2 regions of the Stenotrophomonas sp. 78350_Sma genome follow, and region 1 is predicted to be linked to the other one. Evidence: predicted binding sites of a transcription regulator. Region 1 holds the regulator's gene; the other holds the start of a gene.

Region 1 (15,423 bases):
AGGCGTGCGGCGTCACGGAAGGTTGCGGTGCAACCGTGGAAGCCGGTGCCCAGGCCTGCCTTGCGGCGGGCCTGCACGAATGCACACAGCACCTGCACGGCGGCCGTGTGGATGCGGGCGACCTGGCTTGCATCCAGGGTCAGCTCGCCTGCCTGCGCCACCAGCGGGGCGAGGCGGTTCTTGAGCTCGGTGCTGCTCTCGATGCCGAGATCCTCACCCAGTTCGACAGTGCTCATCGTTGCTCCGGACAAACGGTTCCGTGATCCATAACGGCACCCCGGCAGGGTTCTTTAGGGGAATCGACGCGGTGCGTCGTTGCGGTCGCTGCTGAAAAGGGGACGGAGGGGATTAAGTCGCAAATTCCCGCGTCCCTCTGCGACTGCCAGTAGCAACGGCGACCGCGCAGTGGGGACGTAAGGTGCTGATCCAACGGATCAACTCCTTGCGTCCCCGACATTCACCGCGTCGGCGCAAAGCGCCGAGCCAGTTGCGACTTAATCCCCTCCGTCCCCTTTTTTTCCGCTCAACTCAACAGCCGTGTGGCGTCCAGCAGGATCATCGGGCGCTGGCTGACCCGGGCGACGCCGCGGAACAGATCATTGGAGATCTGGCAGATGCGGGCGGTATCCGGGGGTTCGATCTGCGAATCGGTGAGGTTGGCGACATCTTCCACGGCCGACACACGCAGGCCGATGGTCTCGCCATCCTCTTCCAGCACCACGATGCGGGTCTGGGCATCGTCTTCCGCCGCCGCGGCGCCGAGGTGCAGGCCGAGGTCCATTACCGGTACCACCTGGCCACGCAGGTTCATGATCCCGAGCATCGCCGGTGCGGTGCCGCGCAGCGGCAGCAGCGGCACCGGCAGCACGACCTCCTGCACCTTCAGCAGTTCCAGTGCATAGGCCTGGGTGCCGCAGCGCAGGCGCAGCCAGCGCGAAGTACGCTCGCCGGCGCGACGGTTCTGCGGATGCGGACTGCTGGCGGGCTGGTGCGCCTGTGCCTGCAGCTCCTGCCAGGTGCCGGGACGGCTGGTGGCCGGAGCATCCACGGCAACGCGCGGGGGCGGCGCGGCGGCGGCGCGTGCTGCTGGGACAGCCGGAGCGGGTGCAGGGCGGGGTGCCGGGGGTGCGACCACGGCCGGTGGCGGCGTGGGGACATCCTCGCCTCCGGCGGCGGCTTCGAATGCTGCCTGCAGGCCAGGGCTGTCAGTGTGGGCGAGGTGATGGCTGTCGGCCGCGTCGGTCTCGAAGATCACTTCGTCGGGCAGGTCGTCCCAGGTGGGCTCTGGGCCACTCGTTGCCGCCGGAGCTGCTACGGGCTCCGTTTCGTGGATTACCTCATCGGGCAGGTCGTCCCAGATCGGTTCGCGCTCGGGAGTGGCGACCGGCATTGCGGCGGCCTCGAATGCGGCTTCCAGTGCTGCGTTGTCCTCTGCCGGGGCAGCGGCAACAGTCTCCGTTTCGTAGATCACCTCGTCCGGCAGATCGTCCCAGGTCGGCTCGCGTTCGGGTGCAGCAGTGGCGGCCTCGAATGCGGCTTCCAGTGCTGCGTCGTCCTCTGCCGGGGCGGCAGCAACAGTCCCCGTCTCGTAGATCACTTCTGCCGGCAGATCTTCCCATGTCGGCTCGCGTTCGGCGTCCGCTGCAATCGCCGGGCACGCTTCGTCGCTGGCCGGCGGCGGTGCAGCCGGTGGCGCCACGGCAATCGCTTCGCCCAGCAGTTCGTCCAGGTAGTCGTCCAGTACACCGGTGCTGTTCATGCGGCCTGCTCCAGCGCGCGGGCATCCTCGCCGAGGACCCAGTTCAGGGCGCGGCGGTAGGCGGCCAGGCCACGGCCCGGGTAATCTTCGCCGACGCTGGGCAGGGTGAGGCCTGCGGCATTGCTGATGCGGGTGTCGATCGGAATCGCGTCTTCCCACACCCGGGTGCCGTGACGATCCTGCATGGTGCGCAGCGATTCGTTGCCGGCGCGGGTGCGGCGGTCGAACAGGGTCGGCAGGATCGAGATCGGCAGGGGGCGTCGGCGCGAGCGCTCGACCATCTCGCCGGTGCGGACCATGCCGTCCAGGCCATGCAGGGCCAGCGGCTCGGCCTGGGTGGGGATGATCAGGCGGTCGGCGGCGGCCAGCGCGTTGATCATCAACAGGCCAAGGGTGGGGGCACAGTCCAGCAGGATGTAGTCGTGCTGGCCCTGGTGACGCGCCAGTGCGTTCTGCAGGGCCAGGCCGAGGCCGGGTTGGTTGGCGCTGCGGCGCTCCAGCGTGGCCAGCGCCGACTGCGCGCAGACATAGTCCAGGCCGTGGATGTTGCTGGCATGGCACAGGCTGGAAAGATCCGCCGGCGGGGCGCCGAACAGTTCCAGTACGCCGGCCGGCGGCGGATCCACCGGCACGCCGAAAGCGCGGCTGAGCGAGGCATGCGGATCGAGGTCGATCAGCAGCACGCGATGGCCAAGCGCGGCCAGGCCACGGCCGAGGGCGAGGGTGGTGGTGGTCTTGCCGACTCCGCCCTTCTGGTTGGCGACTGCCCAGATGCGCATCGGTTTACTCCTTCATTGCCGGGGGAACGGCGGCGCCGACACGGCTGCCAGCCGGCACCGGCGGCAACTTCACCGGTGCGATGGGGGAGGTGGGGGCGGCAGCCGGAGTTGCGGCGGCTTGTTCGGTGGCGCTGTTGTCGGCGGCGCCGGTGGCCGCATTGAGGCGCTGGCCAAGTGGATCCACCGAATGCGAGGTGTCGGCCAGGATGATGACCATCACCCGGCGGTTGCGGTTCCGCCCCTGCGCGCTGTCGTTCTCTTCGCGCGGACGGAACTGGCCATAGCCGACCATTGCCAGTCGCGACGGCTGCACGCCCTGGTCGGCGAACAGGTGCACCACGCTGGCTGCGCGTCCAGCCGACAGCTCCCAGTTCGACGGGAAGGTGGCGGTGGCGATCGGCACGTTGTCGGTATGGCCTTCCACGCGCACGCTGTTGGGCACGTCACGCAGCACCTCGGCCAGGCTGGCCAGCGTCTGTCGTGCATGCACGTCCAGCGCGGCCGAGCCGGTGGGGAACAGGATGTCGCTGTTGATCTCCACTTCGATCCACAGTTCGGTGCGGCGCACGCTGATCATGCCGCGGTCGATCAGTGGCGCCAGCGCGGCGGTGAGGCGGTCGGCGATGCTGTTGAGCTGGCGCTCGGCACGGGCGATCTGTTCCTGGTTGTGCACCGAAACAGGCATGCGCATCTGCGAGGCCATCGACGGCAGCAGGGTCGGGTCGTGCGAGGGTGCCGGCGCGGACGGGCCGACCTTGGTGCCGGACTTGATCACCGACGGGCTGTCCCAGCCGCCGCCCTGCACCTGCTTGTTGCCGACCTGCACCGGGTTGATCGTGCGCGGCGCACCACCAAAGGCATCGGTGAGCGCGTCGGCCATGATCCGGTACTTGCCCTCGTTGACCGAGGAGATCGCGTACATGACCACGAAGAAGGCGAGCAGCAGCGTCATCAGGTCGGCATAGGGGATCGCCCATGCTTCATGGTTGGCGTGCTCTTCGTGGTGCTTGCGGCGGGCCATGTCAGTGCAGGAAGCCGGAGAGGTTGGTTTCGATGTTGCGCGGGTTCTCGCCCTGGGCGATCGAGATCAGGCCTTCGATGACCATCTCGCGATCGCGGGTGTTGTGCGAGATCACACTCTTGAGCTTGGCCGCGATCGGCAGGAACAACAGGTTGGCCGAGGCGATGCCGTAGATGGTGGCGGTGAACGCAGCGGCGATGCCATGGCCCAGCTTGCTCGGGTCGGCCAGGTTCTTCATCACGGCAATGAGGCCGAGGACCGCACCGATGATGCCCAGCGTGGGTGCGTAGATGCCCATCGCTTCGAAGACCTTGGCGCCGGCCTGGTCCTGGTGTTCCTGGCTGCCCAGTTCGATCTCCAGCATGTGACGCATCGATTCGGGTTCAACGCCGTCCACCAGCAGCTGCAGGCCCTTGCGCAGGAACGGGTCCTGCTGCGCTTCCACCTGCGATTCCAGGCCCAGCAGGCCCTGGCGACGGGCGATGTTGCTCCACTCGACGATCTGCTGGATCAGTTCGCGGCGATCACTGTGTGGCGGGCGCACGACCCAGCGCACGATCTTGAAGGCATGCTTGAACACCGCCGGCGAGGTATGCAGCAGGATCGCGGCGACGGTGCCGACGATGACGATCACGAACGCCGCAGGCGACCACAACGACGCCAGGCCGGCGCCCTTGAGGATGCTGCCACCGACCAGCGAGGCCAGGGCGAGAAAGAGTCCAATGAGGCTGAGTCTATCCATGGTTCCGGTATCGGCTTGTATGAATGGGACTTGAGACACCGGGAGAGCGCGTACAGACGGTAGTCACAGTTTTCGGGTCGCTGGGCCATGCCCGGCGGGGTTTCAGCGTATGCCGTCCACGTCCAGGATCAGTGCCATGCGACCATCGCCGATCAAGGTTGCACCGGCATAACCGCGCAGGCCGCGCAGGGCTTTGGGTAGTGGCTTGATGACCACTTCCTCGCGCCCGCGCACCTGGTCCACGACCAGTCCGAAGCGCGCTTCACCGGCCTGCAGCACCACGATGGTCAGCAGGGTCGACGCGGCGGGCGTCACATCCAGCCACTGGCGCAGGTCGACCAGCGGCAGGGTGTGCGAGCGGCGATCGAGCACGGCGCGGCCATCGAACCAGCCCAGCGAGGTGCGCGGCGCGTGAAGCACTTCCATCACGCGTGCCAGCGGTAGCGCGTAGACGTCCTCGCCGGCCTGCACCAGCAGGGTCGGCAGGATCGCGAGGGTGAGCGGCACGCGGATCAGGAAGCGGCTGCCACGGCCCAGCTCCGACTGGATCTGGATCTGGCCGCTCAGTTCGCGGATGCGCGACTGCACCACGTCCATGCCCACGCCACGACCGGAAATATCGGTGACCTGCTGCTTGGTCGAGAAGCCGGGCAGGAACACGAGATGCAGGCATTCCTCGCTGCTCAGGCGGGCAGCGGCCTCCGGGTCGATCAGGCCCTTCTCGCGCGCCTTGGCACGCAGCTTCTCGGGGTCGATGCCGGCGCCATCGTCCTGCACCTCGATGCTGACGTAGTCACCTTCCTGCTGGGCGGACAGGCGCACATGGCCCATCCGCGGCTTGCCCTGTGCTTCACGCAGATCGGGCATTTCCACGCCGTGGTCGATGGCGTTGCGGACCAGGTGCACCAGCGGGTCGGCCAGCGCTTCGACCAGGTTGCGGTCGAGCTCGGTCTCGGCACCGACCAGCTCAAGGTCCACTTCCTTCTTCAGCGAGCGGGCGACGTCGCGGGCGACCTTGGGGAAGCGCGAGAACACTTTGCCCACCGGCTGCATGCGGGTACGCATCACCGCCGACTGCAGGCGCGCAGTGGCGATGTCCAGCGTCGATACGGCGCGATCCAGCTCCTCGTCGCGCAGGCGTGCACGGAGGGTCTTCAGGCGGTTGCGGGAAAGCACCAGTTCGCCGATCAGGTTGACGATCGCATCCAGGCGCTTGGTGTCCACGCGCACGGTGTGCTCGGCCTCGGCCATCGGCTTGGCCGCTGGCTTGGCTGCGGGCGCCGGGACAGGTGCCGGGCGCGGTGCTGCGGCGGGTGCCGCCGCGATGGCGGCAGCAGGCTTCGCGCCTGGCGCAGCACCGCCGTGCAGCTGGTCCAGCAGGGCTTCGAACTCGTCTTCGCTGATCAGGCCGTCGTCGGCCTTCTTCGCTGGCGCGACCGCGGTCGGCGCGTTGCCGCCGTGCAGCTGATCGAGCAGGGCCTCGAATTCGTCGTCGGTGATCAGATCGCTGCCGCCTGCCGCAGGCGCGGCCGCAGCGACCGGCGCGGTAGTGCCACCGTGCATGTCGAACTGCGCGATCAGGTCCGGCGGCGCATAGCCCGGCTCGGTACCGGAGGACACGGCGTCCAGCATCGACTGCAGGTAGTCCAGCGACTGCTGGGCGGCGTCGAAGTGGTGGGCCTGCAGTACCGCCTGCCCGGCACGCGCGATGCCCAGGGCTTCTTCAGCGGCGTGGCACAGCTCGACCATGGCGGTGACGCCAAGGAAGCCGGCGCCGCCCTTGAGCGTGTGGTAGCCGCGGAACACCGCGTTGAGTTGCTCGGTGTCCTGCGGTGCCTGCTCCAGCGACACCAGCTGTTCGCCCAGGCGATCCAGGATTTCCTGGGCCTCGATGATGAAATCGGCAGTGATGTCGTCGGATACCGCGCTCATGCTTACAGCCCCAGATCCGACAACAGGTCGTCGGCGTCGTTCTGCGAGACCGCGTGGCGGTCCAGTCCCTTCAGTGCCGGCCCGGCCAGTTCCGGATCGGTGCGATGCTGTTCCGGCGGCAGGCCAAGTGCGCCAAAGCCCTCGTGCACGCGGCGGACGATGCCGACCACGCGACGGATGATCTGCCCGGTCAGGTCCTGGTAGCTCTGGGTCAGGGCGATCTCGGTCAGGTTGTGGCGGATGCGCTCGAGCTGCGTGTCCTGGCCCGGCTGCAGGCCTTCGGCGCGCAGCTGTTCGGTCAGGCTGCGGCATTCCTCGGCCAGGTCCAGGGTGCGGTGCGTGGCCTGTTCGGTCATCGCCACCACGTGGTCAAGGCGTGCGCAGGCGTCGTCCAGCTCACCGGCCTCGCTGGGTACGGTCGGCAGTTCACCCAGTGCCTGTCCCAGCTCGCGGGCCAGCCGCGAGAGGCCGCTCATCATCGGCTGCGTACGCAGCGCGACCAGTCCGTCGATGCGTTGCCGCCAGGCGGCTTCGTCACCGGACTCCAGGGCGTCCAGGGCTTCCTGCAGGCGCAGGGCGAGGGCGTTCTTGTCGACCGTGGTATCCATCAGGCGCTGGCCGCCAGGCGTTCGAAGATCTTGCCGAGCTTCTCTTCCAGCGTCTGCGCGGTGAACGGCTTGATGATGTAGCCGTTCACGCCGTTCTGGGCGGCTTCGATGATCTGCTCGCGCTTGGCTTCGGCGGTGACCATCAGCACCGGCAGGGTCTTCAGCTTGGCATCGGCGCGGATCGCCTTCAGCAGTTCGATGCCGGTCATCACCGGCATGTTCCAGTCGGTGACCACGAAATCGAACGGCTGGCTCTGCAGCAGCGACAGCGCGGCATGCCCGTCCTCGGCTTCGGCGGTGTTGGTGAAGCCCAGATCGCCCAGCAGGTTCTTGACGATTCGACGCATGGTCGAGAAGTCGTCGACGATCAGGATGCGCATGTTCTTGTTCAAAGCAGAGTTCCTTTGTTGTTCATTCCGGGCGGCCGGGGGCAGCCGCCTCGGGCATGTTCATTCTTCCAGGCCGGCGTCGGCGGCCTCGAAGATTTTCAATCGGCCACGCAGGCGCAGTACCGCCTGGCCGTGGATCTGGCAGACCCGCGACTCGCTCACGCCGAGCACCGCGCCGATCTCCTTCAGGTTCAGTTCCTGCTCGTAATAGAGCGAGAGCACCAGCTGTTCGCGCTCGGGCAGGTGGCCGATGGCCTTGCCCAGTTCGCGGCCGAACTCGCCGCGCTCCAGCACCTGCTGCGGGGTCGGGCCGCCCTGGGCGACGGTGTCCAGCTCGCCCTGGTCCTCGATGCGCGACTCCAGGCTCAGCACCTGGCCGCGTGCGGCGTCTTCCATCAACCGCAGGTATTCGGGCAGCGGCATCTCCATCGCGGCGGCCACTTCGGTGGCGCTGGCGGCGCGGCCACTGCTCTGTTCCAGGCGGCGGATGGTGGCGGCGGCATCGCGGGCACGCCGGTGCACCGAGCGCGGCACCCAGTCGCCACGGCGGATCTCGTCGATCATCGAACCGCGGATGCGGATCGAGGCATAGGTTTCGAACGAGGCGCCCTGGTCGGCGTCGTAGCTGCGCGAGGCTTCGATCAGGCCCATCATGCCGGCCTGGATCAGGTCGTCCACTTCAACGCTGGCCGGCAACCGCGCAGCCAGGTGGTGGGCGATGCGCCGCACCAGGTCCGAGTGCTGGGCGATGACCTCGTTGGCCGCCGAGCGCTGGACCTCCCGGTACTGGGCTGCGCCTTTCATGCGGCCACCCCGCGCTGCTTGAGGATGCGCTCGAGGAAGAACTCGACGCCGCCACGCGGTTCGGTCGGCGCCTGCCAGCGTGCGGTGCGGCGCGCGATCTCGGTGATCGCCAGCGCGGCCGGGCTGGACGGATAGGCCTTCACCACCGGCTGCTGGCGCTGCACCGACAGGCGCAGCCAGTCATCCTGCGGCACGCAGCCCAGGTAGTTCAGCGAGACATCGGCGAGGAACTTCTCGCAGACGCGGGTCAGCTTTTCGTACAGCACGCGGCCCTCGTTCGGGTCGCGGACCATGTTGGCCACCACCTGGATGCGGTCCACGCCGCGCTCGCGCGAGAGCACCTTGATCAGCGCATAGGCGTCGGTGATCGAAGCCGGTTCGTCACAGACCACCACCACGGTGTCCTGCGCGGCCTGGCAGAAGGTCAGTACGCCGTCGGTGATGCCCGCGGCGGTGTCGACCACCATGATGTCCAGTTCACGTTCCAGCTCGGAGAACACGTTGACCAGGCCGACGTGCTCGGCCGGGGCCAGCTCGGCCATGTGCCGGCGGCCGGATGCGGCCGGCACCACCAGCACGCCGTTCGGGCCTTCGACGATGACGTCGTCCAGCGAGCAGCGACCGGCGACCAGGTCGGCCAGCGTAAAGGTGGGGTTCAGCCCCAGGATCACGTCGATGTTGGCCAGGCCAAGGTCGGCGTCCAGCAGCAGCGTGCGCTTGCCCATGCCGGCCAGTGCCACGGCCAGGTTCGCGGACACATTCGTCTTGCCCACGCCGCCCTTGCCGCCGGTCACGGCAATGGTGCGCACAGGGCCGAGCGGCTCGCTGCGGGTCGCCGACAGCGGGAAGGTCTTGGTCAGCTTGGCGTACTCACGCGACGGCATGGTTCAACTCCGGGTTGCAGGGCATATCGGCCGCTCGGCGCAAATCTTCAAGGCGAAGTACAAGATTGGCTGCACTGGCCCGGTGCAGGTCGTCCGGAACGTCCTGGCCATCGGTCACCCAGGTGATCGGCAGGGCGTGGTCCACGGCCACCGACAGGGCGTTGCCGAAGCGGCCGGTCTCGTCCAGCTTGCTCAGCACCAGGCCCTGCAGGTTGGCGGCGCCGAAGCGGCGGACCACCTCGTCCATGTCGCCGAAGCTGGTGTTGGCCGGCAGCACCAGCAGGGTGCGCACCTGGCGGGCGGCGCGCAGCCACTGCAGCTGGGCGGCCAGTGCGCGGTCGCGCGGGCCCAGCCCGGCGGTGTCGATCAGCACCAGCTTGTAGTCCTTCAGGCGTTCCAGCAGCTGGTCCAGGTCGGTGCCGCTGTTGGCTTCGTGCACGGCGATGCCGAGCTGGCGGCCGTAGCCGTACAGCTGCTCGCGGGCGCCGATGCGGGTGGTGTCGGTGGTCACCAGGGCGACGTCACGCGGCGCGTGTTTCTCGGCGAAGCGCGAGGCCAGCTTGGCGATGGTGGTGGTCTTGCCGGCGCCAGTCGGGCCGACCAGGGCGATCACGCCGCCTTCTTCCAGCGGGTCGACCGGGGCGATCGGCAGCTTGCGCGAGATCAGCCCCAGCATCAGGCCGCGACCACGGTGGGCTTCGGTCTCCAGCGGAATCTGCATGGCCACGTCGCGGGCCAGGCCGGCATCAAAGCCGTACTCGTCCATCAGGTCCAGCGCGGTGGCGCGTACCGGGCAGCCGCGCAGGCGCTCGTCGGTGAAGCGGTTCATCTCGCGCTCGATCACCTGGCGCATGCCGGCCACTTCCTGGCGCAGCTGGCGGATCTCGGCGTCGTCCTGGGCGACCACGGTCAGCGTCGGTGCCGGGGCCAGCACGGGGGCCGGACTGGCTTCGGCGACGGCTTCGAGCGCTGCCGGTTCGCTGGCGGCGATGTCAGGCTGGACATCGGCCATGGCAGCGCCCGGCAGCGGCGGCGGCTGCACGGCGGGGGGCACGCTTTCGTGATGCGTGTCGTGCGGCGGGTCGATCTGGAAGCGGGCGCGGTTGGCCGAAGCGGTGACGGCCGGGCCCGGTGCGACGATGGCCTCGGCGAACGGGGCGAAGATCTGTTCGGGCAGCGCCGGTTCGTTGACGGCGGCGCGCGCCAGGGTGGCTGCGAAGCCGGTGCTGCCGCGGGTCGGCACGATCTCGTCGGCGCTGTCCAGGGTGCGGCCGGTGGCACCCACGGCCGCACGGGCGAGGGCGGCCACGGCCGAGGTGGTGGCGGCCACCGGCTCCGGCGCCGGGGCAGCGCTGCGGCGGCGGGTCACCGCAGCGATCACAGCATCGGCGGCGGTACGCGGCTTGGGTGCCGGCGGAGGAGCGACGTCACGACGCGAGGCTTCCAGTGCACGCTGCACGGCGCTCTCGTCGTAGTTGGCGGCGGCGACGATCTCGATGCCTTCCTCGATCCGGCGGTTGGACAGGATCACGGCGTCAGGACCATGTTCCTTGCGCACCAGGTTCATGGCCGAGCGCATGTCGGCGGCGACGAATCGTTTGATTTTCATGCTGTGGTCACGGGACGAAGACGGCGGGGTGGCGGTCGGAGAACTCGGGTGGTCGGTGGTCTGCACGGTGCGGGTTCCCCTTGGTATCTGTCTGTTGCGTTGGTTCGAAAGTGGTGTCTGTTTTCTGGCGCATCGGCGGGCGGCGTCAGCTGATCGTTCCGACCAGCTTCAGGCGCTTGTCCTCCGGCACCTCGCTGTAGGCCAGGACCGACAGCGACGGAACGCTGTGGCGGACCAGGCGCGCCAGCGCGGCGCGCACCGGGCCCGGTACCAGCACGACCGCCGGCTCGTTTCGCGCTTCCTGCTTGCTGACACATTCGGCCAGGCTCTGGTGCAGTCGCTCCGCGAGTCCGGGTTCCAGCGCGGCGCCGTTGCCCTGCGTGGACTCCTGCAAGACACGTTCCAATTGCGGGTTGAGGGTGAACACCGGCAGCTCCGCCGACATTCCGGCGATCTCCTGCACGATGAAGCGGCCCAGTGCGGTGCGCACGGCAGCGGTCAGCACCGCCGGGTCCTGGCTGCTGGGCGCGTGTTCGACCAGTGCCTCGGCGATCTTGCGCAGCTGGCGGATCGGAATGCGCTCCACCAGCAGGTTCTGCAGCACGCGCACCACCGCCGACAGCGGCAGCGCCTTCGGCGTCAGATCTTCGACGAGCTTGGGCGCGCTCTTGGCCAGGTTGGCCAGCAGGTGCTGCACTTCCTCGTGGCCGAGCAGTTCCGGCGCGTGTTCGCGGATCAGGTGCGAGAGGTGGGTAGCGACCACCGTGGCCGGGTCGACCACGGTGTAGCCCAGCGTCTCGGCCTGGGCACGCTGGTGCGGCTGGATCCAGGTGGCATCCAGGCCGAACGCGGGGTCCTTGCCGGCGATGCCTTCCAGCGCGCCGAGGGCACTGCCGGGGTCCAGCGCCAGTTCGCGGTCCGGGTGGATCTCGGCGGTGGCCACTGGCACGCCATGCACCAGCACGCGGTAGCCGTTGGCCGGCAGTTCCAGGTTGTCGCGGATGTGCACCGAGGGAATCAGGAAGCCAACGTCCTGGGTCAGCTTGCGGCGCACGCCCTTGATGCGCGCCATCAGTTCGCCCCCCTGGTTGCTGTCCACCAGCGGGATCAGCCGGTAGCCGACCTCCAGGCCCAGCGGATCGACCGGGCGCAGCTCGTCCCAGCTCAGTTCGGCGGTCGGTGCCGGCGCGGCCGGGCGGCCCAGCGCATTGAGTGCGGCGGCATCGGTGCCGCCGGCCGCGGCGTCGGCGGCCGGAGCCTTGCCCTTGCGATAGACCTTCCAGGCGATGAAGCCGAGGATCGCGGACAGCGTCAGGAAAGCGACGTTGGGCATGCCCGGCACCAGGCCGACCACGCCGATGATGCCGGCGGTGATCGCCAGCGCCCGGTACTGGCCGAACACCTGGCCGGTCATGGCCTGGGCCATGTCCTGCGAACGCGAGGCGCGGGTGACCAGCATGGCCACGGCGCTGGAGACCAGCAGGGCCGGCAGCTGCGCCACCAGGCCGTCACCGATCGACAGCAGGGTGTAGGTGGCAGCGGCCTCGCCGAACGGCATGCCATGCTGCAGCACGCCCACGGCCAGGCCGCCGAGCATGTTGATGAACAGGATCAGGATGCCGGCGATGGCGTCGCCGCGGATGAATTTGCTGGCACCGTCCATCGCGCCGTAGAAGTCGGCTTCCTCGCGGACTTCCTCGCGGCGCAGCTTGGCTTCTTCACGCGTCAGCAAACCGGCGTTGAGGTCGGCGTCGATCGCCATCTGCTTGCCGGGCATGGCGTCCAGGATGAAGCGCGCGGTCACTTCAGAGACGCGGCCGGCACCCTTGGTGATCACCACGAAGTTGATGATGGTCAGGATCGCGAACACCACGATGCCGACCGCGTAGTTGCCGCCGATCACGAATTCGCCGAAGGCGGCGATGACCTTGCCCGCGGCGTCGTGGCCGTTCTGGCCGTTGAGCAGGATCACGCGGGTGGAGGCGACGTTCAGCGCCAGCCGCAGCATGGTGGTGATCAGCAGCACGATCGGGAAGATGGTGAAATCCAGCGGGCGCTTCACGTAGACCACCGCCAGCAGCACCATCAGCGAGATGGCGATGTTGAAGGTGAACAGCGCGTCGAGCACCGGCGCGGCCAGCGGCACCACGACCATGGCCAGCAGGGCCAGCACGATCAGCGGCGCGCCAAGGCCCTGGCGGATCATTTCCAGGGCGCGGCGGGTGTTGAATCCGGTGGAGGGCTGGGCGCTCACGGGCGGCCTCCCTTGCCGAATTCATCCACCTGGATGTGCGGGGCGTCCGGCATCGGGCCAGTGCGCCAGGCGCGCAGCTGGTAGACGTAGGACAGGACCTGGGCGACGGCCGAATACAGTCTCACGGGGATTTCCTTTCCGAGTTGGCCTTCCCGATACAAGGCGCGTGCCAAAGGCGGGGCAGAGACAATCGCGACCTTGTTGCCGTCGGCCACTTCACGGATGCGCAGGGCGGTCTCGTCCACGCCCAGGGCGACCACGGTCGGGGCGTTCATGGCCCCGCCTTCGTACTTCAGGGCCACCGCGTAGTGGGTGGGGTTGACCACCACCACGTCGGCGGTGGGCACTGCTTCCATCATCCGGCGGTTGGCCATCTGCTGCTGCAGCTGGCGGATGCGGCCCTTCACCTCCGGGCTGCCTTCGCTTTCCTTCATTTCCCGGCGCAGCTCTTCACGGGTCATCTTCAGCTTGCGCATCCAGTTCCAGCGCTGGTAAGGCGCGTCGATGGCGGCCAGTACCAGCATGGCGCCGGCAGTGGCCAGCAGCAGCCGCAGGGTGAAGCCGAGGCCGTCGGTGATGGCCGTTTCCAGTGGGTGGTGGATCAGCCCGCGCAGGGTGTCGAAGCCGGTCCAGACCACCAGCCCGGCGGCGACGCCGACGAAGGCCACGCGCAGCAGCGACTTGGTGAACTCGGCGATGGCCTCCGGGCCGTACAGGCGCTTGAGCCCGCTCATCGGGTTCATGCGGTTGAAGTCCGGCAGCATCGCTTTCTGCGACCAGCGCAGGCCACCCATCGCCAGCGGTGCGACGAAGCTGGCCAGCAGGCAGACCAGCACCAGCGGCGCGATCACCAGCATGAACTGCAGCAGCAGGTCGCCGAAGTGGCCGAACAGTTCCTTCGGGTTCTGCCGCAGGCTCTGTTCCGGGCTCAGCGCCTGCTTCATCCAGGCCGCGGCACCACGGCCGATCGAGCCGCTCATCGCCATTACCGCCAGCACGCCGGCGCCGAACACGGCGGCCGTGCCGAGCTCGCGCGAGCGCGGCAGGTTGCCCTGTTCACGGGCGTCGCGCAGGCGTTTTTCGGTAGGTTGTTCGGTCTTTTCGCCGGCGGATTCGTTCTCGGACATCACGGGGCACTACGGCAGGGGATGCCGGGGTGCGTGCAAGAACCGTTCCACGCATGGCGGGTGGCGCATCCACGCATGGCGTGGATCTGCAGGAGGGTGCCGCAAGAACCGTTCCGTGATGGCGGGCGGCGGCACGGGTGGCGCCGGGCCGTGCCCGGCGCAATCATCCGTCCGGCGTCACCGGCTGCAGCGGAATCGACACCATGCTGTCGCTGTGCCAGTCCACCCGCAGCGGCTCACCCGCATCGGCCACGCTCTCGTCGCTGACATCGCGGCCGGTGCCGTGGTTCACCTGGTGCATGGCGTCCTTCAGCACATCCACCTTCACCAGCAGGCGGCTGCCTGCAGCCAGGCGGCGGGCGACCATGCGCGTGCGGTCGAAGGGCAGGCGGGTCCATTGCCCGGGTTGCAGCAGCTGGCGCGTTGTCGGGTCGCGTACATGGCTGGCCCGGCCCATGTAGTAGGACAGCTGCATCCGACGTCCATCGGCGCGCAACTCGTACAGGGTGACGGTGAAATCGAAATCCCGCTTGTTGATCCGGACCTTCAGGTCGCCGGAGAAGCTGCCAACCATGTCCATGGGACGGGTGAACGGGGCGGAGACGAAGGACAGCGCGGTATCCACCTCGTCCCGCGCGGCGATGATCGGGAACGGGTAATAGCCATGCCGCATTTCATTGCGGTCGGCCAGGTCCACGGTCTGCTGCAGCTGGCCCGCTACCGGTGGCTGTTCCTGCAGCCGGTGGTAACCATCGGACGATGCCTGGTCGGCGGAGAGGTGGTAGCGGCGGTGATCGCCGGCCGCGGCCTCCAGCGTTGCCGCATGACCCCACGTGTTGGCGCCCATCAGCTGATAGTTCACACGGTCGGGCACCAGCGCCGGTCGCGGTGCACCGCGCAGCACATGGTCCAGCCATTGGAAGGTCAGTGCGGGCGTGTCGAACTGTGCGACAGGGTCCAGCTCATATTCACGCAGCTGCATCGGCTTGAGCGCCGACTGCGCGCCGCCATGGTCGTAGGGGCCGATCAGCAGGGCATGGTCGGTGTCGGGACGGTGCTGCAGGTGGTCCTTGAAGTACTGCAGTGCCGAGATCTGGCCATCGTCGTAGTAGCCGGTGATGGTCAGCACCGGTATGCGGATGTCGTTGAACTGGTTGCCATGCGGGACCATCGCCTGCCAGTAGGCATCGTAGGACGGGTGGGCCAGCCAGCGCTGCAACCATGGGTTGGGTGTGCCATCGACCTGGTCGATCTGCCGGTAGGGGCGGCCGGAGGCATACCAGCGTCGGCCGAGTTGGGACCAGCGGCGGTTCTGCGCGTAGGTAGCCTTGTCCAGCATCGGGCCATTGGCCACGTAGAACGCCCAGCCATAGTTGGCGCTCAGGAAGACGTTGTTCTCCATCGGCAGGCCCTGGCCGGGGATGGCGGCAACGTAGGGCACGATGGTCTTCAATGCAGGATGGTGGTGGCGCGCCGCAGCCCAGGCGGTGAAGCCCTCGTAGCTGCCGCCGTACA
Region 2 (15,423 bases), 1.8 Mb from region 1:
AGAACCTGCAGAGCCTCGCGCAGCACCTGTTCCAGCGACTGGCCGAGATCCGCATCGAGGCTGCGTGCGGCGCGTGCGGTGGCCTGCCATTGCGCCTGCAGCACCGGCAGTGCCTGCAGTGCGTGCGGGCTCAGCTGCAGGATGCGCTCGCGGCTGTCTTCGCCGATGACGGCGTGCAGCCAGCCGTCGCGCACCATCGCGGCCACCGTCTGGCTGAGTGCCGAATGGCTGAGTCCGCAGGCCAGCGCCAGATCCTTGATGCGGCAGGGGCCCTGCGCCATCAGCGTGTGCAGCACGGGGGTGTAGCGCGGCCGGAAGTCCAGCTGCAGGTCGCGATAGGCCTGCTCGACCGCCGGGTCGAGCTGATCGAGCAGGGCGCGCAGCAGGGTGCCCAGGCTGGCAAGTTGGAGATCCATGCCCACAATGATATATAAGCGCTTACATATCATCAATGCGGGGGCAGTCATGGTGGTTTCGTGGATGCTGGGCACGCTGCTGGCAGCGTCCTGCCCGGGCCAGGACACAGTGCTGCAGGCGGCGGCTGCGGCAATAGAGGCGCACTACCTGGACGTGGCCGAAGGCGCACGCATCGCCGATGCGGTGCGTGGCTGGTCCACCCAGCAGCGCTATGTGGACAGCTGCACGGACCCGAAGGGCTTCAGTGCGCGCCTGAACCAGGATCTGGACGTGTTCGACGGCCACTTCCATGTGGAACGGGTGGAGGCCGGCGCCGGCCAGGACGATTGGCTGATGGCCTGGCGTGCGGATGCACGCAGCAATGGTGCGGGCGTGCGCGAGGTGCGGGTGCTGGAAGGCAATCTCGGTTACCTGCGCCTGAGCACCTTCTATCCGCTCGATCTGGCAAGGCCCAGGCTGGCGGCAGCGTTCACCCTGCTGGCCGACACCCAGGGTCTGGTGCTGGATCTGCGCCAGAACGGGGGCGGTGATGATGGCAGCGCCGACCTGCTGGTGCGGACCCTGCTGGAGCCAGGTGTCACTGCAGTGCAGGCGCTGGAGCAACGTGGCCGGCGTACCCCGGTGCCGCTGCCGCCAGCGAGCCTTCCGCTGTACCTGAAGCCGCTGGTGATACTGATCGACCGCCGCACCGGCTCGGCGGCCGAGTTCGTCGCGTATTCGCTGCAGGCCCTGGGACGTGCGCGCATCGTCGGCGGCCGCAGTGGTGGTGCCGCACATATGTTCGATGATCCTGTGCTGCTGCCCGATGGCTATCAGATCAGCATTCCGGATCGGCAACCGATCAATCTGCGCACCGGTGAAAACTGGGAACGGACCGGTGTCGCGCCTGACGTGGCAGGCGGCGACGACCCGCTGTTCATCGCGCGCCAACTGCTGGCTCCGCCGAAGTCGTCAAGATGAACGCACGGTTGCGCGGTTGTCCTATCGCAGATGCGCCGTTGCATGCCTAGAATCGAAGCATCCCGGTAGTTCCCGGGCGCTTCGAGTGAATGGACTCAATGAAGATTCTGTTGACCGGCAGTTCCGGGCGGATCGGGCGCGCGATCTTCGGCGCGTTGGCGGCTGCCCATGAAGTGGTTGGTCTGGACCGCAGCCCGTTCGCCACCACGCGCATCATTGCCGATGTCACCGATCATCAAGCCGTCGTGCGCGCGGTGCAGGGCGTCGACGCGGTCATCCATACCGCAGCCCTGCATGCGCCGCACGTTGGCCTGGTACCGGACGCGGTGTTCCAGCAGATCAATGTGGACGCGACTGCGCACCTGCTGCAGGCGGCGCGGGAGGCAGGTGCACGGCGGTTCGTGTTGACCAGTACCACCGCGCTGTACGGCCACGCAGTGGTGGCAGGAGGATGCCGCTGGATCGATGAGGATACCGAGCCGTTGCCGCGAACGATCTATCACCGCAGCAAGCTGCAGGCCGAGGCCCTGGCTGAAGCTGCGGCCGCACCGGACTTCGGCGTGCGCGTGCTGCGGATGGGGCGCTGCTTCCCGGAGCCGCCGGAACGGATGGCGATGTTCCGGTTGCATCGTGGGATCGACGCCCGTGACGTGGCCAGTGCCCATGCCGCGCTGCTGCTGGATGAGGGGCCGGCCTTCGCCCGCTACATCGCCTGCGCAGCGACCCCGTTCCGGCGCGAGGATTGCCTGGAACTGGCCACCCAGCCACGCAACGTACTGGCCCGGCGCGTACCGCAGCTGCTGGCCGAGTTCGAGCGCCGTGGCTGGCCGTTGCCGCTGAGCGTCGACCGCGTCTATGACAGCGCCCGCATTCGCAGGGAGCTGGGATGGCAGCCGCGTTTCGGGCCGGACGCTGTGCTGCAGCAGTACGCCGCAGGCAGCATCGAGGTGTTGCCGCGCGCGGAGTGGATCAAGGATCGGGTGGCCGAATAGGGGGCGCCGGGGCGGGTTCCTGTCCCGTCCCTGAGTGCATTCAGGAATGTGTCGTGCGGTCGCCTCAACCTCGTTGGCAGGCGGCCGCTAACCCGGTGCGCTTCCTGCGCCGGGCGGGTCCCGGCGGCCGGTGGCCTGCGCGATGGATCGCGCGCCTGCGCGGTGCCCTCGCGGTGCCGGTCGTCCTGAACTGCCTTGCGGACCCCTCCATGCCTTCTTCCCGTTCCGCCGCTGCCCGCCGTCCGGGCAGCATCGCCCACAAGCTGATGCTGGGCACCGCCGTCATCGCGCTGCTGTGCTTCGGCCTGACGGCGTTCCTGATCTATCGCCAGGCCAGTGCCAGCCTGATCGATGCCTCGCGCCAGACCATGACCAGCGAGGCCAACGCCGAAGCGCGCCAGGTCGCCGCCGACCTGGGCACGGCGTTCGCCAGCAACGATGCCATGGTCGAAGCCGTGCTCGCCCAGCGTGCGCGGGGGGACGTGCCTGATCGCGCCAGCCTGGCGGCCGTGCTCGGTGAGCAGCTGCGTACCCACCCGGAATGGCTGGGCAAGAGCACCATGTGGGAGGCCGATACCTTCGATGGCAAGGATGCCGAATTCGCCAATACCGAGATGCACGATGCCAGCGGCCGCTACATGAGCTACTGGGCCTGGCATGACGGCAAGCCACAGCAGTCGACCATGACCGACTACACCGAAGCCGCCGACGGTTCGGCCGACTGGTACGTGGTGCCCAGCCGCGACAAGCTGCCCAAGGTCAGTGAACCCTATGCCTACGACATCGCCGGCCAGCAGGTGCTGATGAGCACGTTGAGCTCGCCGATCATCGAAAACGGCACGTTCCTCGGTGTATTCACCGTCGACTTCTCGCTGGCGGCGCTGCAGAAGCACCTTGCCACGCTGAAGCCGATGGGCGCAGGTCGCGTCGAACTGCTCTCACCGAACGGCGTGGTGCTCGCCTCGGCGAACGCTGCCGAGATCGGCAAGCCGCGCAGCGATGCATTGACCCGCAGCATGCTGGCCGACATCGCCGCCGACCGCAGGTTCGAGGCTTTCACCCCGGACGCGGCCGGCAATGTGCGCGTGTACGTGCCGCTGCGCGTAGGCAATGCCCCGCAGCGCTTCGCACTGGGCGTGGTGATGCCGCATGCGGTGATCGTCGCCGAGGCGCGCCAGCTGCTGTGGCTGACGTTGCTGGTTGGCGTGGTGGCCGCGCTGACCCTCAGCGCAGGCGTCTACGTGCTGCTGCGCCGCCTGGCGATCCGCCCGTTGGCCGAAGCGGTGCGAGTGGCGGGTGACGTTGCCGCCGGCAAGCTCGACAGCACCTTGCCTGCGCGCAGCAACGATGAAGTGGGCCGCCTGCTGGAGGCGATGCAGGGCATGCGCGGACAGCTGCAGGCGGTGATGGCCGCGCAGGCGGAAATGGCGCGCCGCCACGATGCCGGCGAGCTGAGCTACCGCATGGACGCTACTGCCTTCCCCGGCGAGTACGGCCGCATGGTGGCCGACAGCAACCAGCTGGTGGCCTCCAGCAATGCGGTCACCCAGCGCCTGGTCGAGGTGATGCAGCGTTACGCGGTGGGTGACCTCAGCGTGGACATGGAAGCGCTGCCGGGCGAGAAGGCGGTGTTCACCGCTGCAATGGCCACCACCAAGATCAACCTGGCCGCGATCAACGAGCAGATCCAGCAGCTGGCTGCCGCCGCGGCGGCCGGCGACTTCGCCGTACGCGGCGATGCCGAGCGCTTCGACCACGATTTCCGCCGCATGGTGGAGACCCTCAACATCATGATGCAGGTCAGCGATCACAACCTGGCCGAGCTGTCGACGCTGCTTCGCGCGATTGCCGCCGGCGACCTCAGCGCACGCATGCGTGGTGATTTCCATGGCGTGTTCGCGGTGATGCGCGACGATGCCAACAGCACCGTGCAGCAGTTGACCCAGATTGTCGGGCAGATCCAGCAGTCGGCCGCCAGCATCCGCCTGGCGGCGGGAGAGATCGCTGCGGGCAACAGCGATCTCTCGCGTCGTACCGAGCAGCAGGCCGCCAACCTGGAAGAGACTGCCGCTTCGATGGAGGAGCTGACCTCCACCGTGCGCCAGAACGCCGACCACGCGCTGCAGGCCAATACCCTCGCCGGTTCCGCCGCTGGCGTTGCCAGCGAGGGCGGGGAGGTGGTCAACCAGGTGGTGCAGACCATGGAGCAGATCGAGGCATCGTCGCAGCGCATCGCCGAGATCATTTCGGTGATCGACGGCATCGCCTTCCAGACCAACATCCTGGCGTTGAACGCGGCGGTGGAAGCGGCGCGGGCAGGTGAGCAGGGCCGTGGCTTCGCTGTGGTCGCCAGCGAGGTGCGCGCGCTGGCGCAACGCTCGGCGGGCGCAGCGAAGGAGATCAAGGAACTGATCGACGCATCGGTGGCGCAGGTCGGTGCCGGTGCGCAGCTGGTGCACGGTGCGGGCCGTACCATGCAGGCCATCGTCGGCCAGGTGGGACGGGTCAACGAGATCATGGCCGAGATCTCGGCCGCGTCGCGCGAACAGTCCGCCGGCATCGAACAGGTCAACCAGACCGTGGTGCAGATGGATGAGACCACCCAGCAGAATGCCGCACTGGTGGAAGAAGCCAGTGCCGCCGCGCGTGCGATGGAAGAACAGGCCGAGCAGCTGGCCGTGGCGGTCTCGCGCTTCCGCCTGCAGGCCGAGCCGATGGCCACGGCACGCCGCGCGGCCTGACGCTGGCCGGAGTGCACATGAAGACGCCCGGCCAAGGCCGGGCGTCGTCGTTTCTGCTCGTCGTTGTGCCGGTCGGGGCCGGCCGCTGCCGCGGTTCTAGAACATGCCTTCGAAGGGGTTCCAGCTGGCGCGGCCCTTCACCTGTTCCAGGTAGTAGCTGTAGTTGGTGCTGGAAGCGACCAGGAAGTTCATGGCGATGAACACGGCACGGGCCACGATGTCGGGCAGGAACAGGGTCACGGCGGCCAGCGCGATGTTGATGCCGATCACCACCAGCGCCTTGCGCCACATGCCCAGGATGAACAGGTAGATGGCGCCGAAGAAGAAGGCGAAGAAGTTGATGTTGACCTTCAGGCGGTCGCCGAAGGACAGCGCCTTCCAGGCCTGCTTGAAGCCTGGTTCCTTGGGCGCGCCGTGCTGCTGGAAGAAGTTGAAGCGGAACTGCCACTTCGGGCTGAAGCGGGAGAGGTCGACTGCGTTCATTGACGTACACGTCCTTGTGGGAAAACGATTACATGATACCGGCCGGCCGGTTCAGGTATCCACCCTGCAGCGTCAAAAATGTGACGCTCAGTGCGTTATGGCCCTGCGGCCAGGGGGCGCACCGTCACCCACCCGCCTTGTTTTTAGGATAGGGTGCGCAGTTCCGCTACCGCACCGGCTGAATCCGTGCGGTGGCGGGATGTCCATGGAGGTTGCATGACCACACCTGCTACACCGGAAAACGCACCGGGACCGGTGCTCCTGCCGACACCTGAAGTGGTGCAGGCACAACAGCTGCTCGCACGCCAGCAACTGGCGGTGGCGATGGACCGTGCACGCACGGCCGCTACGCAGAGCGCGGCGCCCGCCGCCGCACTGGAAAGCGAGTAACCCGCAACACCGCCGATCGCGCTGGCCCGTCGCCAGCGCGATCGTGGCGGACGCTCCTGGTCAGAACCGCGCGGTCATGCTGAAGAAGTAGCTGCGCCCGGCCACGAAATAGTCGGTGGAGCCTTCCGCATACAGCTTCTTGTCGGCCAGGTTGCTGACACCGCCACGCAGGGTCAGCACCTCGTTGACGTTCCAGGCCGCGGTCAGGTCATACAGCGTGTAGGCCTTGAGGAAGGTCGTCGCCGTGCCGGTCTGCTTGCCGGTGTACTGCGCCGACAGGCTGCTTGAGAACACCGTGTTGGGCGTCCAGTCCAGCGACGAGTAGCCCGAGAACTCCGGGGTATCGATCAGGTTGCGGCCGGTGGTCAGGTTCTTGGCTTCCTTCATCCAGGTCGCCGAGGTGCGCCAGCGCCAGTGCTCGCCGAAGCGGAAATTGAGGTTGCCTTCCATGCCGCTGGTGCGTGCGCGCTGCACGTTGCTCATGCGCGTCCACCAGATGCCGTTGAACCTGCCCAGCGGTGCGTACTCGATCTTGTTCCTGAAATCGGTATGGAAGTAGGTCAGGCCGGCATCGACCAGGTCGTTGTCGAAGCTGACGCCGATCTCGCGGTTGGTGCTGGTTTCCGGGTCGAGGTCCGGGTTGCCGGCCATGTAGCAGCCGCCGCGGGTATAGCCCAGCGGGATCAGCGAGGTGCAGCCACGGCCACCGGACTGGGTGGCGGCGGTGGCCGAATTCTCGGTCAGGCTGGGCGCGCGGAAGCCCTTGGAAACACCACCTCGGATGGTCCATTGCTCGGCCGGATGCCAGACCAGGTAGGCTCGCGGGCTGACGTGGCCGCCGAACTTCTCATGGTGGTCCAGGCGCGCGCCCAGGGTCAGCGCCAGGGTGCGGTGCAGCTTCAGCTCGTCTTCGACGAACAGGGCCCAGGTATCCACTTCCAGATCGGAGCCGCTGACGGCATTGCCGGCATAGTCGATCGGCGCGCGGCCGATGGTGTCGGTGTTGGTCAGCTCCTGGCGCTTCCATTGGCCACCCACGGCGAACTGGTGTTCAACACCGAGGGTGAATGGCGTGGTCAGGCTGCCTTCGATGATCGTATCGGTCGCCTCGGAGCGGCCGGTGGCGCCGATGTCGTTCTTGTATTCGGTCCAGTACGCGCTGATCTTCGAGTTACCGAAGCTCCACTTGCCATCGTGGTTGAGCGCCAGCGAGCTGCGCTTGAGTTCGCTGGCACCCCAGGCGCCTTCGTCCTGCTTTTCCAGCGAGGCGTCGATGAAGGCCTGCTGCACGCCATGGCCGGCTTCCAGCGACAGTTCCTGCGCGTCGCTCAGTTTCCACTGCAGCAGCGCGTCGACATTGCGGTCCTTCTCGCCGGCGTAGGCGTTGCCGTAGACACCACCGTTGGACTGGTCCGAGTCGCGGCGCATGCTGTTGGCACCGATGCGCAGGCCGAAGCGTTCGCCGAGCGGGCCGGAGAAGGTGGCGCCGATCTGCTGGGTGTCACCGCGCTTGTCATCGCCGGGGCGGGTATAGCTGTGCGTCGCGCTGCCGTTCCATTCATCGCCGATGCGCCGGGTGATGATGTTGATCACGCCGCCCATGGCGTCGGAGCCATACAGCGACGACATCGGCCCGCGCACCACTTCGATGCGCTCGATCTGGTCGGGCGAAATCCAGTTCAGATCCTGGCGGCCCAGGTCCGGCCGGTAGTTGGTCGATGCCGAGCTGCCCATGCGCTTGCCGTCCACCAGCACCAGCGTGTAGTTGGACGGCATGCCGCGCAGCTTGATCTTGGATTGCTCGCCGACGGCGCTGAGGCCGCCGGTCACGCCCGGCACGCGGCTGAGCAGGGTGGCCAGGTCGTGGACCGGCTGGCGCGCGATGTCCTCCCGGCTGATCACGCTGATGCTGGCCGGGGCATCCTTGATCCATTGCTGGTTGCCCGAGGCGGTGACCACCACGGTATCCAGATCCTTGGTGGAGGCATCGGCGCTGGCCTCTGCGGCGGCAAGGCAGGGCAGGGCCAGCAGGCAGGCGGTGGCCAGGGCACTGGCCAGGCGGGTGCGCGGCAGGCGCGCGGAACGGGAACGGAACAGCTGGGACATGACGGCTTCCATCGGATGAGGGGGGACCGGATGGAAGCAACGGGCGCACGCAGACAAGCAGGCAGGCCCCCCTTCCATGGGTCGTAAGGCGCGCGGTTCGGTCCGGCGCAGCTGGGTGGGTCTCGGCCGTACGGAAGACGGTGACCTGCCTGGTTAATGAAATGATAACCGTTCGCGTTTGTTACGATCCAGTACCAGGCGCCACGAAGCGACATCCCGCTGCACGGCCCGCCATCGCCTGCTGTTTGCTGAATGGGGATAAATCCCGGCGTAGACCTTCGCACCCGGCTTACATCCGGCGCCCTAGACTGGGCCGCATTTTCGATTCCGCCCCGTTGGAGATCGTGTGGGTTCCGGTAGTTATAGACAGCGACTGTGCGGCCAAGGGCCGGCACAGCCAGGACAAGTGCGGGCGCCGGGAAGGCGCGCCGGGAACCTTCGCGCATGCAGCCCGGCCGGGACGGCCGGCCATGCCGACCGTGGGGAGTAAGCGGTGATGGGGGGTCAAACCATCCACGCGGAAGCGGATGCGCCCCGGCTCGACGCCGGCTGGGCGCTGCTGCCCGCCGAATCACCGCTGCCGATGCCCGAACAGACCCTGCGCGAAGGCGCGCTGAAGGTCCGTCGGCACCGTACCTCGCCACGCCTGATCGGCCTGCGCCGGTTCTACATCTTCGGCGGCACCCTGGCCATGACCGCCATCGCCACCCGCATGATGTGGCGGGTGCTGTCGGCCAATGGCATCAGCGTGCTGGAAGCCTGCCTGCTGGTGCTGTTCGTCGGCCTGTTCGCCTGGATCGCGCTGTCCTTTGCCAGCGCCGTTGCTGGCTTCCTGACCGCCGTGTTCGACCGCGGCTATCGCCTCGGCATCGACCCGGACAAGCCGCTGCCGACCGTGCACAGCCGCACCGCGCTGCTGATGCCGACCTACAACGAGGATCCGCGCCGACTGCTGGCGGGCCTGCAGGCGATCTACGAATCGGTGGCCGCCACCGGCCAGCTCGAACGCTTCGACTTCTTCGTGCTCAGCGATACCCGGCGCGAGGACATCGCACGTGCCGAGGAGCAGGTATTCGCCGAACTGCGCGACCGCGTGCAGGACGGGCAGACGCGCCTGTTCTACCGCCGCCGTGGCGACAACAGCGGGCGCAAGGCCGGCAACATCGCCGACTGGGTGCGCCGCTTCGGCGGCGCCTACCCGCAGATGCTGATCCTGGACGCCGACAGCCTGATGACCGGCGACAGCATCGTGCGCCTGGTGGCCGGCATGGAACACAACGCCGATGTCGGCCTGATCCAGACCCTGCCATCGGTGATCGGTGGCCGCACCCTGTTCGCCCGCATGCAGCAGTTCGGCGGTCGCGTGTACGGCCCGGTGATCGCCCGTGGCGTGGCCTGGTGGCATGGCGCCGAGAGCAACTACTGGGGCCACAACGCGATCATCCGCACCCGTGCCTTCGCCGACCACGCCGGCCTGCCGGCGCTGCCGGGGCGCAAGCCGTTCGGCGGCCACGTTCTCAGCCACGACTTCGTCGAAGCGGCGCTGATGCGCCGTGGCGGATGGGCTGCGCACATGGTGCCGTACCTGGGCGGCAGCTATGAAGAAGGCCCGCCGACGCTGACCGACCTGCTGGTGCGCGACCGCCGCTGGTGCCAGGGCAACCTGCAGCATGGCAAGGTGGTCGGCAGCCGCGGCCTGCACTGGATCAGCCGCACGCACATGCTGATCGGCATCGGCCACTACTTCACCGCGCCGATGTGGGCGATGCTGATGCTGATCGGCATCGCCATTCCACTGTTCCAGGAAGGCATCGACTTCAACGCTTTGTTGCACCTGTCGCCCAGCGTGTACTGGCGTGCCCAGGATGAGGAGCAGGTGGTACGCCTGTTCGCCGCCACCATGGCGGTGCTGCTGCTGCCCAAGGTACTGGGCTACCTGGCGATGCTGCTGGACCCGGTCGACCGCCGCGGCTGCGGCGGCGCGATCCGTGCGTTCGTGTCGATGCTGGTGGAGACCGTGCTGGCCGCGCTGATGGCGCCGGTGGTGATGTACGTGCAGTCGCGCGGCGTGGCCGAAGTGCTTTCCGGCCGCGATTCCGGCTGGGACGCACAGCAGCGTGACGATGGTGGCATCTCGTGGATGGCCCTGATCCGCGGCTACGGCGGGCTGGGCGTGTTCGGTGCCTTCATGGGCCTGCTGGCCTGGGCGGTATCGCCGTCGCTGGCGGCGTGGATGGCACCGGTGGTGATCGGCATGGTGCTGGCGGTACCGGTGGTGGCGCTGACGTCTTCGCGCGGCCCGGGCGCCTTCCTGCATCGCCTCGGCCTGCTTGATATTCCCGAGGAGAACATCCCGCCGCCGGTACTGGTACGCGCCGCGCAGCTGCGCCGGGAAGCAGCCGAGCAACCGCCGCTGTACTGATGGCCCTGCACCAGCGGCATAATGCGGCTCGAACTTGAAGGAGCCGCATCATGCTGCAAACGGTGGAACAGGAGACCGGCGCCTCGCCGCAGTGGTCGGTGATCTGGCTGCACGGGCTTGGCGCCGACGGCCACGACTTCGCGCCGATCGTGCCGGAGCTGGTGCGTCCGCACTGGCCGGCGCTGCGCTTTGTGTTCCCGCACGCACCGGTGCGGCCGATCACGATCAACAACGGCGTGCCGATGCGCGGCTGGTACGACATCGTCGGCATGGACTTCCGCTCGCGCGCCGACATGGCCGGCGTGCAGGAGTCGGTGGTGCAGCTGGATGCACTGATCGCACGCGAGATCGAGCGCGGCATCGCACCGGAGAAGATCTTCCTGGCGGGCTTCTCGCAGGGTGGAGCGATCATCCTGACTGCTGCACTGTCGCGCACCGCGCCGCTGGCCGGCCTGATTGCACTGTCCACCTACCTGCCCGAAGCCGAGAGCGCCCAGCGCGTTGATGGTGCCGTGCAGGTGCCGCTGTTCATGGCCCATGGCAGCAGCGACCCGGTGATTCCGCAGGCGGTGGCCGCACACAGCGCGCAGGCCCTGCAGGCGCTGGGCCTGGAGGTGGAGTGGCACAGCTATCCGATGGCCCACCAGGTCTGCGCCGAAGAGATCCAGGCACTGGGTGACTGGCTGCAGGAACGGCTGGGCGCCGCCTGAGCCATGCCCCCGGCCAGCACATCGCCGTGGATGCCGGAACTGTGCCGCCTGCCGCGGCTGGCGGCGATGCTCGGCCTGGCCGAGCTGGTGGTGGTGGTGCTGGCGTTGGCGCCCGATGGCAGCCGCCACTGGACCTTCGGCGAGCTGCTGTCGGCCAGCGGCTTCGCGCTATGGCTGGCGCTGGCGGTCACCGCCAGCCTGTGCCTGCTGCGGCAGGCACTGTCGAGGCTGCCGCAGGCGCTGGGCGCTGTCGCGGCGCTCGTGCTGGCGACCCTGATCGCGGTGATCTGTGCCGGCATCGTGCATGCGCTGTACGCGGTACTGGGCGACAACTTCGCCCGCGGCATCAGCTTCTGGCGCTTTACCCTCGGCAGTGCGGCAACCACGGCACTGATCGCCGCGCTGGCCCTGCGCTACTTCTATGTGAGCGATCGCTGGGCCGCGCAGGTGCAGGCCAACGCGCGTGCCCAGGCCGACGCGCTGCAGGCGCGGATCCGGCCGCACTTCCTGTTCAACAGCATGAACCTGATCGCCAGCCTGCTGCATCGCGATCCGGCGGTGGCCGAACGCGCGGTGCTGGATCTGTCCGATCTGTTCCGTGCTGCCCTGGGCGCGGGCGAGGGTGACTCCACCCTGCGTGACGAATGCGAGCTGGCCGAGCGTTATCTGTCGATAGAGTCGCTGCGCCTCGGCGAGCGACTGCAGGTGCGCTGGCAACGCGATGAGCCGCTGCCGTGGGACCTGCCACTGCCGAGGCTGGTACTGCAGCCGCTGGTGGAAAACGCAGTGCTGCATGGCATTTCACGCCTGCCCGAGGGCGGCACCATCGAATTGCAGCTGGTGCGCGAAGGCAGTGAACTGCAGATCCGCGTGCGCAATCCCGCGCCCGATCCGCAGACGCCGGGGTTGGCGCTGGCGCGTGGTGCCGGCCATGCCCAGCACAGCATCGGTCATCGGCTTGCCTGGCGCTTCGGCAGCGCCGCGCGGATGACGGCTGGCTGGAGCGAGGGCTACTATGCCTGCCAGGTGACAGTGCCGATCCAGTGAGGGGATGATCGTGAGGGTAGTCATCGCCGATGACGAACCGCTGGCGCGCGAGCGCCTGCGCAGCCTGCTGGCGGCGCAGGACGGCGTGGATGTGGTGGCCGAGGCCGGCAACGGCGAGCAGGCCCTGCATGCGTGCGCGGAGCTGCAGCCGGACCTGGTCCTGCTGGACATCGCTATGCCCGGGCTGGACGGCCTGGAGGCGGCGCGCCATCTGGCCAGCTTCGAGCCGCGGCCTGCGGTGGTGTTCTGCACCGCTTACGACGCGCACGCCTTGTCGGCGTTCGAGGCGGCCGCCATCGATTACCTGATGAAGCCGGTCCGCGCCGAACGCCTGGCCGCAGCGATCGCACGTGCCCGCACCTTCCTGGCCGGCCGCGATGGCCAGCCGCAGGGCAGCGGCGGGCAGCAGGCCCGCAGCATGCTGTGCGCACGCCTGCGTGGCAGCCTGCGGCTGATCCCGCTGGATGACATCCACTACCTCCAGGCCGAAGAGAAGTACGTGGTGGTGCACCATGCGCGTGGCGAAGACCTGATCGAGGAGTCGCTGAAATCGCTGGAGGAGGAGTTCGCCAGCCGTTTCATCCGCATCCATCGCAACTGCCTGGTGGCACGCCACGAGCTGGTGGAGCTGCGCCGTGGTACTGGCGGGCAGGTGCAGGCGGTACTGCGGCATGGCAAGCAGCCGCTGGAAGTCAGCCGCCGTTGCGTGGCGACGCTGAAGCAGGAACTGCGGCATCTGTGAGTGTTTCGCGCGGCCTGCGGCCGCGACTGCTTGCGAGCAACGTCTGGAGCAACTGCAACGGCGGTTGGTCGGCTCGTTGGTGCTACGTGCTGGGTCGGGCCGAGGTGGGGTGGCGGGACACGCTGCAAGTACATCCCTGTAAGCTCGATGGCGCCTTGCTCGTGTGCGCTGTCCTGCGCACACGGCAAGACCGGGGTTGGGCGTCCTGCCCAACCCGCCCGAGGCATGCCTCGGGCCCATGGCGCCAACGGTCCCGCCACCCCACCCCGGCCCAACCCTCTCGTTTTTCCCGCGTCGGACGGCAAAGGCATTGTTGTTATCGGGTGGGGAAAGAGGGATCAGATCCCTTTTCCTGCGGAAAAGGGATCTGACCCCGGAAGCAATCGGCTTTTGATTTTTCCTTTTGATCTTCCGTGGCTGACGCACACGGAAACTGTCAGAGGTCGGGCGGGGTGGGTTCGCGGGGGTGTCCGCGGCATGGATGCCGCGGCCAAGCCCCCAGGGATGGGTTTACGGCGTCCCCCGCGAACCCACCCCGCCCGGCCTAGTGCAATGATCCAGCAGTTCGCTCCAGCCACGAGGGGCTCCGCCGTTGGCCGTATCCCCGCCGAAGGCGCGATAATGACTGGATGGAAACCGTCCGCATCGCCACCCGCAAGAGCCCGCTCGCCCTCTGGCAGAGCGAACACGTCGCCGACCGCCTGCGCCAGGCCCACCCCGGCCTGCATGTGGAACTGGTGCCGATGAGCACCCGCGGCGACGAAGTGCTCGACCGCTCGCTCGCCGCCATTGGTGGCAAGGGCCTGTTCCTGAAGGAACTGGAGCTGGCGATGCTGCGCGGTGACGCCGACTGCGCCGTGCATTCGCTCAAGGATGTGCCGATGGAACTGGATGCGCCGTTCGCGTTGCCGGCGATGCTGACCCGCCACGATCCGGCCGATGGCTTCGTTTCCAATCTTTATGCCTCGCTGGACGCGTTGCCGATCGGTGCGCGGGTGGGTACGTCGTCACTGCGCCGCCAGGCCCAGCTGCGCGCGCTGCGACCGGACCTGGAACTGCTGGACCTGCGCGGCAACGTCAACACCCGCCTGGCCAAGCTCGACAACGGTGGCTACGACGCCATCGTGCTGGCCGTGGCCGGCCTGGAGCGCCTGGGCCTGGGCGAGCGCGTCGTCGCGCGCCTGCAGCCGCCGCAGTGGTTGCCGGCCCCGGCACAGGGGGCGGTGGCGGTGGAGTGCGACGGTGGCAATACGCGCCTGATGGCGCTGTTCGCCCCGCTTGATGACGCGGCCACGCGTGCCTGCGTGGAGGCCGAGCGGGCAATGAACCGTGCGTTGCATGGCAGCTGCCACGTGCCGGTGGCGGCCATCGCGCAGTGGCAGGGCGACGACCTGCACCTGCAGGGGCTGGTTGGCAGCGCCAGCGACGGCCGTGCCGTGCGTGCTGAGGCGGTGGGCCCTGCCGGTGACCCGGAAGTGCTGGGCCAGCGCGTGGCGAAGCTGCTGCTGGATGATGGCGCCAGCGAACTGCTGAACGTCTGAGCCATCAGGTAGTGCCGGCCAGCGGCCGGCACTACCGGAAGAAGAACGGGCGCCCTTGGCGCCCGTTCCGCTTACTTGAATTTGTAGACCACGTTCATCGTGGTCAGCGTATCGGTCTTGCGCTTGTCCTCGGCCACGTCACTGTTGTAACGCGCCTGCCAGCCGGCCTTCAGCGCCAGATGTTCGTTCATGCTCACCGAAACACCGAAGTCGTTCTGGCCGAAGGTGTTGTAGGAACCCGATTCGACCAGCAGGGTGTTGACCAGGTCGGTGTTGTCGGTCAGCGAGTACTTCATGTCGAACAGGCCGCGTCCGATCATGCCGGTGCGGGTGCGGTCGTCCTCGGTGCTGTGGGTGCGGCGCACACCGGGGCCGATCTGCGCGTCGAACGAGAAACGCTCGGTGTTCCACAGGCGGGTGCCGTAACCCAGGCCGAACGAGCTTTGGCGGTCGTAGGTGGCGAAGTCATCGCGCTCGGTACGTACCGTGGCCGTCAGCTGGCGGTGCTCGCCCAGCTGCAGCGCGCTGCCGGCACTGCCGGTGTAGCGGTTGGCGGTGGTGTTGTTGCGGCGGCTGGTGGAGCCGTCGTCGCGGGTCTCGATCACCTTGGAGCTGGAACGCAGGCCGGCCAGGTCCATGCTGTGCACCCAGTCGCCATCGGTGTAGCGCAGGCGCAGGCGGCCGTTGAAGCTTTCGGTGCTGCTGTTGCCGCGTGCCGAAGCGAAGCCGAGCTCGCCGCCACTGCCGCTCCACGGCGAGGACATCGCCGCCAGTTCGGAGGCATCCTGCGCATACGCGAGCGGTGCGCACAGCAGCAGGGGGATCAGCAGGGACACGCGCAGGGACATCGGGGCTTCTCCGAAGCGGTTGAC

The links. Region 1 encodes FliA, which starts transcription of late flagellar genes. Its sites were predicted from a motif close to TAAAGTTTNNCNNNCNNNGGCCGATAA; they were not measured.
Region 2: ACZK4H_RS18810 (methyl-accepting chemotaxis protein) is a predicted target of FliA. The motif match lies at 2,434-2,460, and genes of this name have one in related genera.

Annotation. Positions count from the first base shown of each region.
Region 1 is NZ_CM151182.1:2,254,249-2,269,671, forward strand. It holds gene ACZK4H_RS10475 (STAS domain-containing protein) at 1-236, opposite strand, end outside; gene ACZK4H_RS10480 (chemotaxis protein CheW) at 524-1,759, opposite strand; gene ACZK4H_RS10485 (ParA family protein) at 1,756-2,538, opposite strand; gene motD (flagellar motor protein MotD) at 2,543-3,559, opposite strand; gene ACZK4H_RS10495 (flagellar motor protein) at 3,561-4,301, opposite strand; gene ACZK4H_RS10500 (chemotaxis protein CheA) at 4,404-6,233, opposite strand; gene ACZK4H_RS10505 (protein phosphatase CheZ) at 6,236-6,841, opposite strand; gene cheY (chemotaxis response regulator CheY) at 6,841-7,233, opposite strand; gene ACZK4H_RS10515 (RNA polymerase sigma factor FliA) at 7,291-8,034, opposite strand; gene ACZK4H_RS10520 (MinD/ParA family ATP-binding protein) at 8,031-8,918, opposite strand; gene flhF (flagellar biosynthesis GTPase FlhF) at 8,905-10,527, opposite strand; gene flhA (flagellar biosynthesis protein FlhA) at 10,673-12,733, opposite strand; gene flhB (flagellar biosynthesis protein FlhB) at 12,778-13,908, opposite strand; gene ACZK4H_RS10540 (CocE/NonD family hydrolase) at 14,072-15,423, opposite strand, start outside.
Region 2 is NZ_CM151182.1:4,072,492-4,087,914, reverse strand. It holds gene ACZK4H_RS18825 (MarR family winged helix-turn-helix transcriptional regulator) at 1-416, opposite strand, end outside; gene ACZK4H_RS18820 (S41 family peptidase) at 466-1,377, shown strand; gene ACZK4H_RS18815 (NAD-dependent epimerase/dehydratase family protein) at 1,476-2,369, shown strand; gene ACZK4H_RS18810 (methyl-accepting chemotaxis protein) at 2,579-5,110, shown strand; gene ACZK4H_RS18805 (DUF2628 domain-containing protein) at 5,207-5,593, opposite strand; gene ACZK4H_RS18800 (hypothetical protein) at 5,810-5,983, shown strand; gene ACZK4H_RS18795 (TonB-dependent receptor domain-containing protein) at 6,044-8,089, opposite strand; gene mdoH (glucans biosynthesis glucosyltransferase MdoH) at 8,586-10,511, shown strand; gene ACZK4H_RS18785 (alpha/beta hydrolase) at 10,562-11,221, shown strand; gene ACZK4H_RS18780 (sensor histidine kinase) at 11,225-12,268, shown strand; gene ACZK4H_RS18775 (LytR/AlgR family response regulator transcription factor) at 12,273-13,010, shown strand; gene hemC (hydroxymethylbilane synthase) at 13,640-14,551, shown strand; gene ACZK4H_RS18765 (DUF481 domain-containing protein) at 14,623-15,399, opposite strand.